Regions from separate parts of the Phycobacter azelaicus genome, predicted to be linked through region 2. Evidence: riboswitches for the same ligand, from Rfam matches in the RefSeq annotation. Region 2 holds a riboswitch; the other holds the start of a gene.
What was found. A riboswitch is a leader RNA that binds a small molecule or an ion and turns the genes downstream of it on or off. The one in region 2 is predicted to bind cobalamin.
Positions count from the first base shown of each region.

Region 1 (3,869 bases), on a different contig from region 2:
AAGCCTGGGTTGTCGCGAGCGCCGATACCCTAAAAGACGGGATCGCTGTCTTTCCCGGGCTTAATCTCACGTTCCATCGCAATGATGGCGTAACCTTCGGGCTTTTGGGTGGCGCCCCCTGGTGGGGCCTCTTGCTTCTTGCGCTTATCATTTGTGCCTGGCTCCTGATCATGATGCTTCGCACAGAGAGCAGTATAGAAGCGATTGCGTATGGGGCGATCATAGGTGGCGCGCTCGGCAATGTCGTTGATCGCATCCATTATGGAGCCGTAACAGACTTCCTTGATTTTTTCATTGGATCTGCACACTGGCCGACTTTCAACATGGCAGACGTATTCATTGTCGGAGGTGCCGGATTACTGCTGGTGGTACCAGTGATCCAGAGGCACTTCGAGGGCGATCATTGAAGACATTGCCCCAAGTTTCATTCGGCGGATTTTTTGCCTGAGCAACTGTTTCCTCGATTTGCCGGACAAGAAAAATTTCTCGTGCCACAAGTCTGAATAATCTATGTTGGCATTGTAGGTGCCTACTCCGGCGAGCTTACCGATCGCTCAAGTATTGACTTTTCTAAAGGCACCGCGACAAAACCAAGTTTCGAAATCGAACCAGTAACCACCCGCAGATATTGAATCATAAAGAAGGTTGCTCAAAAAAGGACTTGCTCGGCGCATGCACCTACCAACGCTTACTTTATGCCGAACCTGCCGTGACGCGGATCCAACCCTGTATGATCAAGTGGTATCAACGCTAAAGGCAGCGAATGTGAAGGCAAAATTGCAGCACGTCGATTGCATGTCCGGCTGCATGCGACCACAAACGCTTGCAGTCCGACAGAACGACAAGACTGCTTATCTTTTCGGTGAGATAACTGCTCAAGACCTGCCGGACATCCTGACATTCATCCGGATGTATCAGGAAAGCCCAGACGGTAACTTCGCGGATGCAAGGCCACTTGGAAAGCTGCGTTTCAAGGCTATTGCTCGCATTCCCGCAGATGTGCAGTAAACCACCCGCACCACGATATTAGTAGCTCCTGCGGTGAATTATTGCATTCAGTACAGTGTTGACAGCAGCAGATTTCAAATCAATTTGGCGCTGCGGAACTTAGGCATGCCGGTTTCGTACTTGACCTGCTACCGCCTAATCGGACAGAAACAGTCATTACGGTGCTCAAAGGTGCAAATGCATTAGAGCTGAAACGGGAATGAGGACGGTGGACCAAATCGCGGCACCGAAACCTCAACCGCCCCCGCGACTGTGAGCGGCGAGCTACCTTCCATTTCCACTGGTGCGAGAGTGCTGGGAAGGGGGAAGACGGCATCGACCCGCGAGTCAGGAGACCGGCCGTATATTGAACGTAACTTGCGCCGTCGGGTGTGACGGCAAGGAGGACTAAAATGACGACAAACGCTATCAAAGCATCCGCTGTAGGATCAACCATTCTGCCCGCAGTGTTCGCCCTTATTCTGGGTTTGGGTGTTGTTACTGTGACCGGCCATGCTCAAGCTTCTGGCCTGCATGACGCTGCTCACGATGTGCGCCACGCAACTGGCTTTCCCTGCCACTAAGACCATGTTCAGTCGTATTCTGACCAGCGCGTTGTTCGCTGGTGCTGCAGCGGGGCTGATTGCCGCCTTGCTGCAGCTTTATTTCGTGCAGCCTGTACTTCTCCACGCCGAACTTTATGAGGGTGGCGATTTGGTGCATTTTGGCGCTGATCCTGTGACTGCGCATCCCGAGTTGCCCGGCATGTTCGCCGAGCCGGTGCGCGACGGCCTAAGCATCATCTTCACGATGCTGACGTATACTGGCTATGCATTGGCCCTTGTGGCGCTTATGTCGATTGCCGAACAACAGGGTCGTGAGATTAACGGTCGCACCGGTTTGCTTTGGGGCTTGGCTGGCTTTGTTGCCTTCCACTTTGCGCCTGGCTTGTCGCTGGCGCCTGAAGTGCCAGGCGTAGCCGCAGCAGATGTCGGTGTGCGCCAAGTATGGTGGACTGCTACTGTTGCCACAGCTGGCGTCGCCATGTGGTTGATCGCCTTTGGAGGCAACTTGGTGAGCTATCTGATCGCCGCTGGACTGCTGATAGCGCCTCACGTCGTCGGTGCGCCTGAACCCGACACCTTCGCTGGCCCGGTTCCGACCGAGATCGGCGCGCTATTTGCCGCCCGAGCCTTTGGCATCGGCATGGCCGCTTGGGTGTTGCTGGGAAGCTTTGCCGGATACTTCTGGCAGGCTGAAGGCAAACGCGCGAACGCCGCCGCCTGATTCCTTTCCTCTATTGCTTTCCCGCCGGTCACCGCCGGCGGGAGCTTTCATTTATTGAGGAGGACAAAATGTCCCGTTCACTCGCTCTCTTCGCCATCGGGCTGATTTTTGGCGGCGGCGTCGGCTTTGTGATCGCGGCCGGCAGCGGCAGCACCTTTGACAGCCACGACCATGCTGACCCGTCTCAACATGGTAGCAATGCGGAGATGGCAGCCCATGACCACTCTGCTGTCACTAACTTACCGGCCGACAGCAATGCCCCCAGCGTGGCGATCAAGATGATTAAAGATCCGATGGCAGGTTGGAACTTGCACGTGACACCGCAAAACTTCCGATTTTCTCCTGAGAATGCCTCTACTGAGGAAATACTTGGTGAAGGTCACGCGCATGTCTATATCAACGGCGAAAAGCTGGGGCGCCTTTATGCCAACTGGATACACCTCCCATCACTGCCGGATGGCGACGTTGAGATAAAAGTTTCCCTCAATGGCAACAGCCACAGCCCGCTAATGGTTGGGGGCTTGCCCGTCGAGGCCAAACTAATCGTTCAAGCAGACGATGACGGCTCCTGAGCAAAACTCAGATCTTGACTGAACTTCGGTCGCAGGGGCCTTGCGCCCCTGCATTGCCATGGTTTGCATGTCAGGATCGAATGCAATCCTCCCCTGAGCGCATCATTATGGCAAATGGCAATAGCATGAACCAACTCGCTATCGGCTCATTTTACTCTGTGAAAAATCCTTGAATACGCGAAGCGTCTCTTCGCTTACATGATGCTCGATACCTTCAGCATCGTGCTCGGCCACGTCTTTGGAAATACCCAGGGCGATAAGGAACTCCACAACAATTCGGTGCCGCTTTCGACAAGCCTCGGCCAATCGCCGCCCAGCATCCGTTAGGCGTATTGATCGGTAAGGTTCCTGCACAATGAAGCCCTCGCGTTTAAGCCGGGTCAGGTTCTTGGACACAGTGGGCTGGGTCACGCCGAGCCGCTCGGCAATCTCCACGGGCCTCGCTGAACCGTTCTGGTGAATCAGCTCCGCGATCAGCTCGACATAATCCTCCACAACTTCGCTTTGTCGGGCGGCGCGGGCTGCCTCGAAACCGCTCACCTGGTCGTCAGGTTTACGTCCGAATAGTTGTGGTTTCTGATCGGTCATTCTGCTCTCGGTGTCTATTGCTGGTGCGGAACCCTGCTTGCCGCGCCTTATTGTGTATGCACCAGCGACGCGGGCCTTGACAATGACATAGACTTTTCTACAAAACTTAGCCAAGGCTAATAATTATAGACTGAACCATGAAACACCTGATTGCATCTGCCTTGATTGGCCTGCTTCCGCTTAGTGTGGGGGCCACTGCCATTGAAGAAGCCCCTTGGGCACCTCGGGCCGCAGCCTACCGGCTGAGCCTATTCATGGCGAACTTGACACCCGTTCCCTGGGAGAAGATTGAAAACAATTGGACTGCTCCGGCACCCGGCAGCGCAGTTGCGGTGGAGGCACTGTCACGGGTATCGGATAGCGACGCCCAGAACATTCGTGCAGCGCTGGCTGCGGAAGACCGACAGGCCCTGTTTGCTGCCATTACAACGGCAT
Region 1 covers NZ_WKFH01000001.1:99,341-103,209, reverse strand. The annotation lists gene lspA (signal peptidase II) at 1-407, shown strand, start outside; gene INS80_RS00550 (DUF1636 family protein) at 673-1,008, shown strand; cobalamin riboswitch at 1,153-1,366, shown strand; gene INS80_RS00545 (CbtB domain-containing protein) at 1,401-1,571, shown strand; gene INS80_RS00540 (CbtA family protein) at 1,576-2,274, shown strand; gene INS80_RS00535 (hypothetical protein) at 2,343-2,846, shown strand; gene mntR (manganese-binding transcriptional regulator MntR) at 2,985-3,434, opposite strand; gene INS80_RS00525 (cytochrome c peroxidase) at 3,689-3,869, shown strand, end outside.
Region 1: it holds a riboswitch for cobalamin, as region 2 does, so the genes downstream of both, INS80_RS00545 (CbtB domain-containing protein) here and INS80_RS02940 (energy-coupling factor ABC transporter permease) in region 2, are expected to answer to the same signal.

Region 2 (3,869 bases):
GACTGACCCGGCTTGGGATGGAGCGCGCTGGCATTCCCGTTCTCGGCTCCCTGCCCCGGCGCGGCGATCTCACCCTGCCGGAGCGCCATCTCGGCCTCATTCAGGCGGTGGAGCACCCGGATCTCGAAGCCGCCATCGCGGGCTATGCCGCATTCCTGCGCGACAACGTCGATCTGGAGGCAATCAAATCCGCCGCCCGCGCCGGAATTGCCCCCGCAGCGGCACATCTGCCGAACCCACCCGCCCAGCGCATCGCTCTGGCCCGTGATGCTGCGTTCTCGTTTACCTATCCGCATCTTCTGGAAGGCTGGCGGGCGGCGGGGGCCGAGATCCTGCCGTTTTCGCCGCTCGCGGATGAGGCTCCTGCGGCGGATGCCGATCTTGTCTGGCTTCCGGGGGGATATCCCGAATTGCACGGCGGCAGACTGGCCGCTGCGGCAACCTTCCGCGCGGCTTTGCGCAAACACGCCCAAACCCGTCCGGTGCACGGCGAATGCGGCGGTTACATGGCCCTTGGCGAAGTGCTGGTCGACAAGGCAGGCAACCGGCACCAGATGGCCGGGCTGTTGGGCCTTGTCACCTCCTACGAGAAGCGCAAGTTCCATCTGGGCTACCGCCGCGCGATCCTTCAGGCTCCGATGCCGGGGTTTGCGAGCGGCACCGCCCTACGCGGGCATGAGTTTCACTATTCGACCATTGTGGATGAGCCCGACGCCCCCCTTGCCAATGTGATGGATGCAGACGGCAACCCGGTGCCCGAAACCGGCTCGGTGCGCGGCCATGTGACCGGCACCTTCTTCCATCTCATCACTGGAGAGACCCCATGACCGGCTTTGTCAGTTTTGTCTCTTCCGGTCCCGGCGATCCTGAGCTTTTGACCGTCAAGGCCGTGAGGCGGCTTGAGGTCGCGGATGCGGTGCTGTTTGACGATCTGTCGTCGGGTCCGATCCTTTCCCACGCCCGAAAGGACGCCGATCTGGTGGGAGTGGGCAAACGCGCCGGACGCCCTTCGCCCCGGCAAGATCACGTGAGCCAACTGTTGGTTGAATACGCGTCCACCGGCGCTCATGTGGTACGGCTGAAATCTGGTGATTCAGGGGTATTCGGTCGCCTTGAGGAAGAGATTACCGCCCTGCGCCGGGCCGGTATCGGCTTCGAGATTGTGCCCGGCGTCACTGCAGCCTCGGCAGCTGCCGCCGCTGCGAACATCCCTCTTACCCGCCGCCTGACCGCGCGGCGCTTGCAGTTCATTACCGGACATGACGTCACCGGCGGCCTGCCAGAGGACCTGAATATGGCCGCCCTTGCAGACCCCGAGGCCACAACGGTCGTCTACATGGGGAAACGCACTTTTGCTGCGCTGGCAGAGCGCCTGCTGGAGGCCGGACTGCCGCCGGAAACCCATGCGCTGATCGCGCTGGGTGTATCGACACCCGATCAGACCCTGTCCTGTCATACAGTAGGAGAGTTGCCGGATGTGCTGCGCGCGATGGAGACCAAGGCGCCAGTGCTTATCCTCTACGGGCCGCTGGCAGACGAGGACCTGCCGCACTGATTCTGCCATATGCCGCAAATGACACATGGATGACGCGTCTGCCTCGTTGACAGCTTCTTGACGCCTGTGCCATCTCTCTATGACCAACGGTTCCGACGGGTCTAAGACCCAAGGATGAAAAGGGAACACGGTGCGGTGTAGCCAAAAGGCGCCAAATCCGTGACTGCCCCCGCAACTGTGAGCGGCGAGCCACCGGGCATGGCCACTGGTCCCAAACGGGACTGGGAAGGCCCCGGAGCGGCACAGACCCGCGAGTCAGGAGACCTGCCATTGGTTAACCCGGCCAGCACTGGCCACCAATGAACCTAGTGCCGCCGGGTGAGGCGGCAAGGAGACAGATATGCATATTGAACCCGGTATCGTCGACGGTGCGAAAATCGCCCTGTCCTATGCAACCGCTGCAGGCGCGCTTGGCTTTGCCGCCAAGAAAACCATGGATGACCTACGCAACTCGGGCATCGCGTCCTTCGCGGCGCGCTCGGCCATTGCCACGGTCGGCGTTTTTGCTTTCTTTGAAATCCTGCCGCACTTCCCGGTTGGCGTCTCCGAAGTACACTTCATTCTCGGCTCGACGCTGTTCCTGATCCTTGGTGCCGCCCCTGCCACCTTTGGTCTGGCAATGGGCCTTCTGATACAGGGAGTGTTCTTTGCGCCCATCGATCTTCCGCAATACTTCATCAACCTGACGACACTACTGGTGCCGCTGTTTGCGATGCAGGCACTGGCAAAGAAAGTCATTGCGCCGGGCACCGCCTATGTGGATCTGAAATACTCCCAAGCGCTTGCGCTTTCGACCGCCTATCAGGCCGGTGTTGTCGGCTGGGTCGCTTTCTGGGTCTTTTATGGTCAGGGCATTGGCGCGGAAACCATGGCATCGGTCTTCACCTTCGGTGCGGCCTACATGATGGTCATCCTGATTGAGCCACTGGTCGACCTTGCTGTCCTCGCCACCGCCAAGAGCCTGCGTGGTCTTGAGCGCGGCGGTTTGGTGACACCGCGTCTTTATGCAGCAGCCACTTAAGAACTGCAGGAAATCAACTGCTATCAAGCACGGCCCCAATTCGGGGCCGTGTTCATTGACAAGGATCTCCCTGTCCAAGGCCCCGAATGATGATTGACCTGACCCTTGTCGGTATCGGCACCGGCAATCCACAGCACCTGACGCTAGAGGCCATCGAGGCCCTGAACACACTGGACCTGATCCTTATCCCCAACAAGGGCGCAGGAAAGGACGATCTGGCGGGGCTACGCCGCGAGATCTGCAATCGGGTACTGCGCGGTGAGGGCCCCCAAATCGTCGAATTCCAGCTGCCCAAGCGCGATGCTGGGAATCCCAGCTACCGGCAGGGCGTGGATGACTGGCACGATGCCATTGCAGAAGTCTGGGAGCGAAACATCAATGACCTTGTGCCCGCAGGTGGCAAGGTCGGCTTTCTCGTCTGGGGTGATCCCTCTCTTTACGACAGCACCATGCGTATTGCCGACCGGCTCAAGGCACGCACCAACGTCCGGCTGCGCGTCATTCCTGGCATCACTTCGATCCAGGCGCTGACAGCCGCGCATGCCATCCCCCTGAACGAGATTGGCGCCCCTGTCACCATCACGACCGGGCGCCAGTTGCGCGAGGTCGGCTGGCCAGACAGCGCCGACACCCTCGTGATCATGCTGGATGGCGAATGCAGCTTTCAGAGCATTGACCCCCAAGGCGTGCAGATCTGGTGGTCTGCCTACGCGGGCATGGAGAACGAGATCTCTATCGCGGGTGAACTCGGGGCTGTTATGCCCCACATCCTTGAGACCCGTGCCAGAGCGCGTGCCGATCACGGCTGGCTCATGGATATCTACATTCTGCGGCGCACGCACACCCAGTAGCCCCGGAACAAGGGCAAGGGGCACAGATCAAGACGCGGCCGCCTACAGAAGACAGCTCTTACGGAGCACAACCTTTATTTCTCGAAATATCTCGCGGGAAAACCGCTCCGGCGACTATCCTGCCCTTGTGCCCTGCCCAATTTCTTCCTATCCAACTGAGAAGCCGCAACTCGGGTCTCGGCCACACCGAAAGATCGATACGGCCTTCACGCAGAATGCGGGCGTGATGGAATGGTAGACATATCAGACTTAAAATCTGAAGGGCGTATGCCCGTGTGGGTTCGAGTCCCACCGCCCGCACCACGGCATCAATAATTGCACTAGACTGCGCCAACATGCGCACCTGACATGCTGTGATTGATGACCGCACGCGCGAGCGTCTCTGCGACAGATATCACAACAAAAGCTATCGCTTGCTGCTCCAGTCCCGACGGGCGGCATA
Region 2 covers NZ_WKFH01000003.1:380,123-383,991, forward strand. The annotation lists gene INS80_RS02930 (cobyrinic acid a,c-diamide synthase CobB) at 1-827, shown strand, start outside; gene cobA (uroporphyrinogen-III C-methyltransferase) at 824-1,555, shown strand; cobalamin riboswitch at 1,626-1,841, shown strand; gene INS80_RS02940 (energy-coupling factor ABC transporter permease) at 1,896-2,576, shown strand; gene cobF (precorrin-6A synthase (deacetylating)) at 2,666-3,427, shown strand; tRNA gene INS80_RS02950 (tRNA-Leu) at 3,645-3,730, shown strand.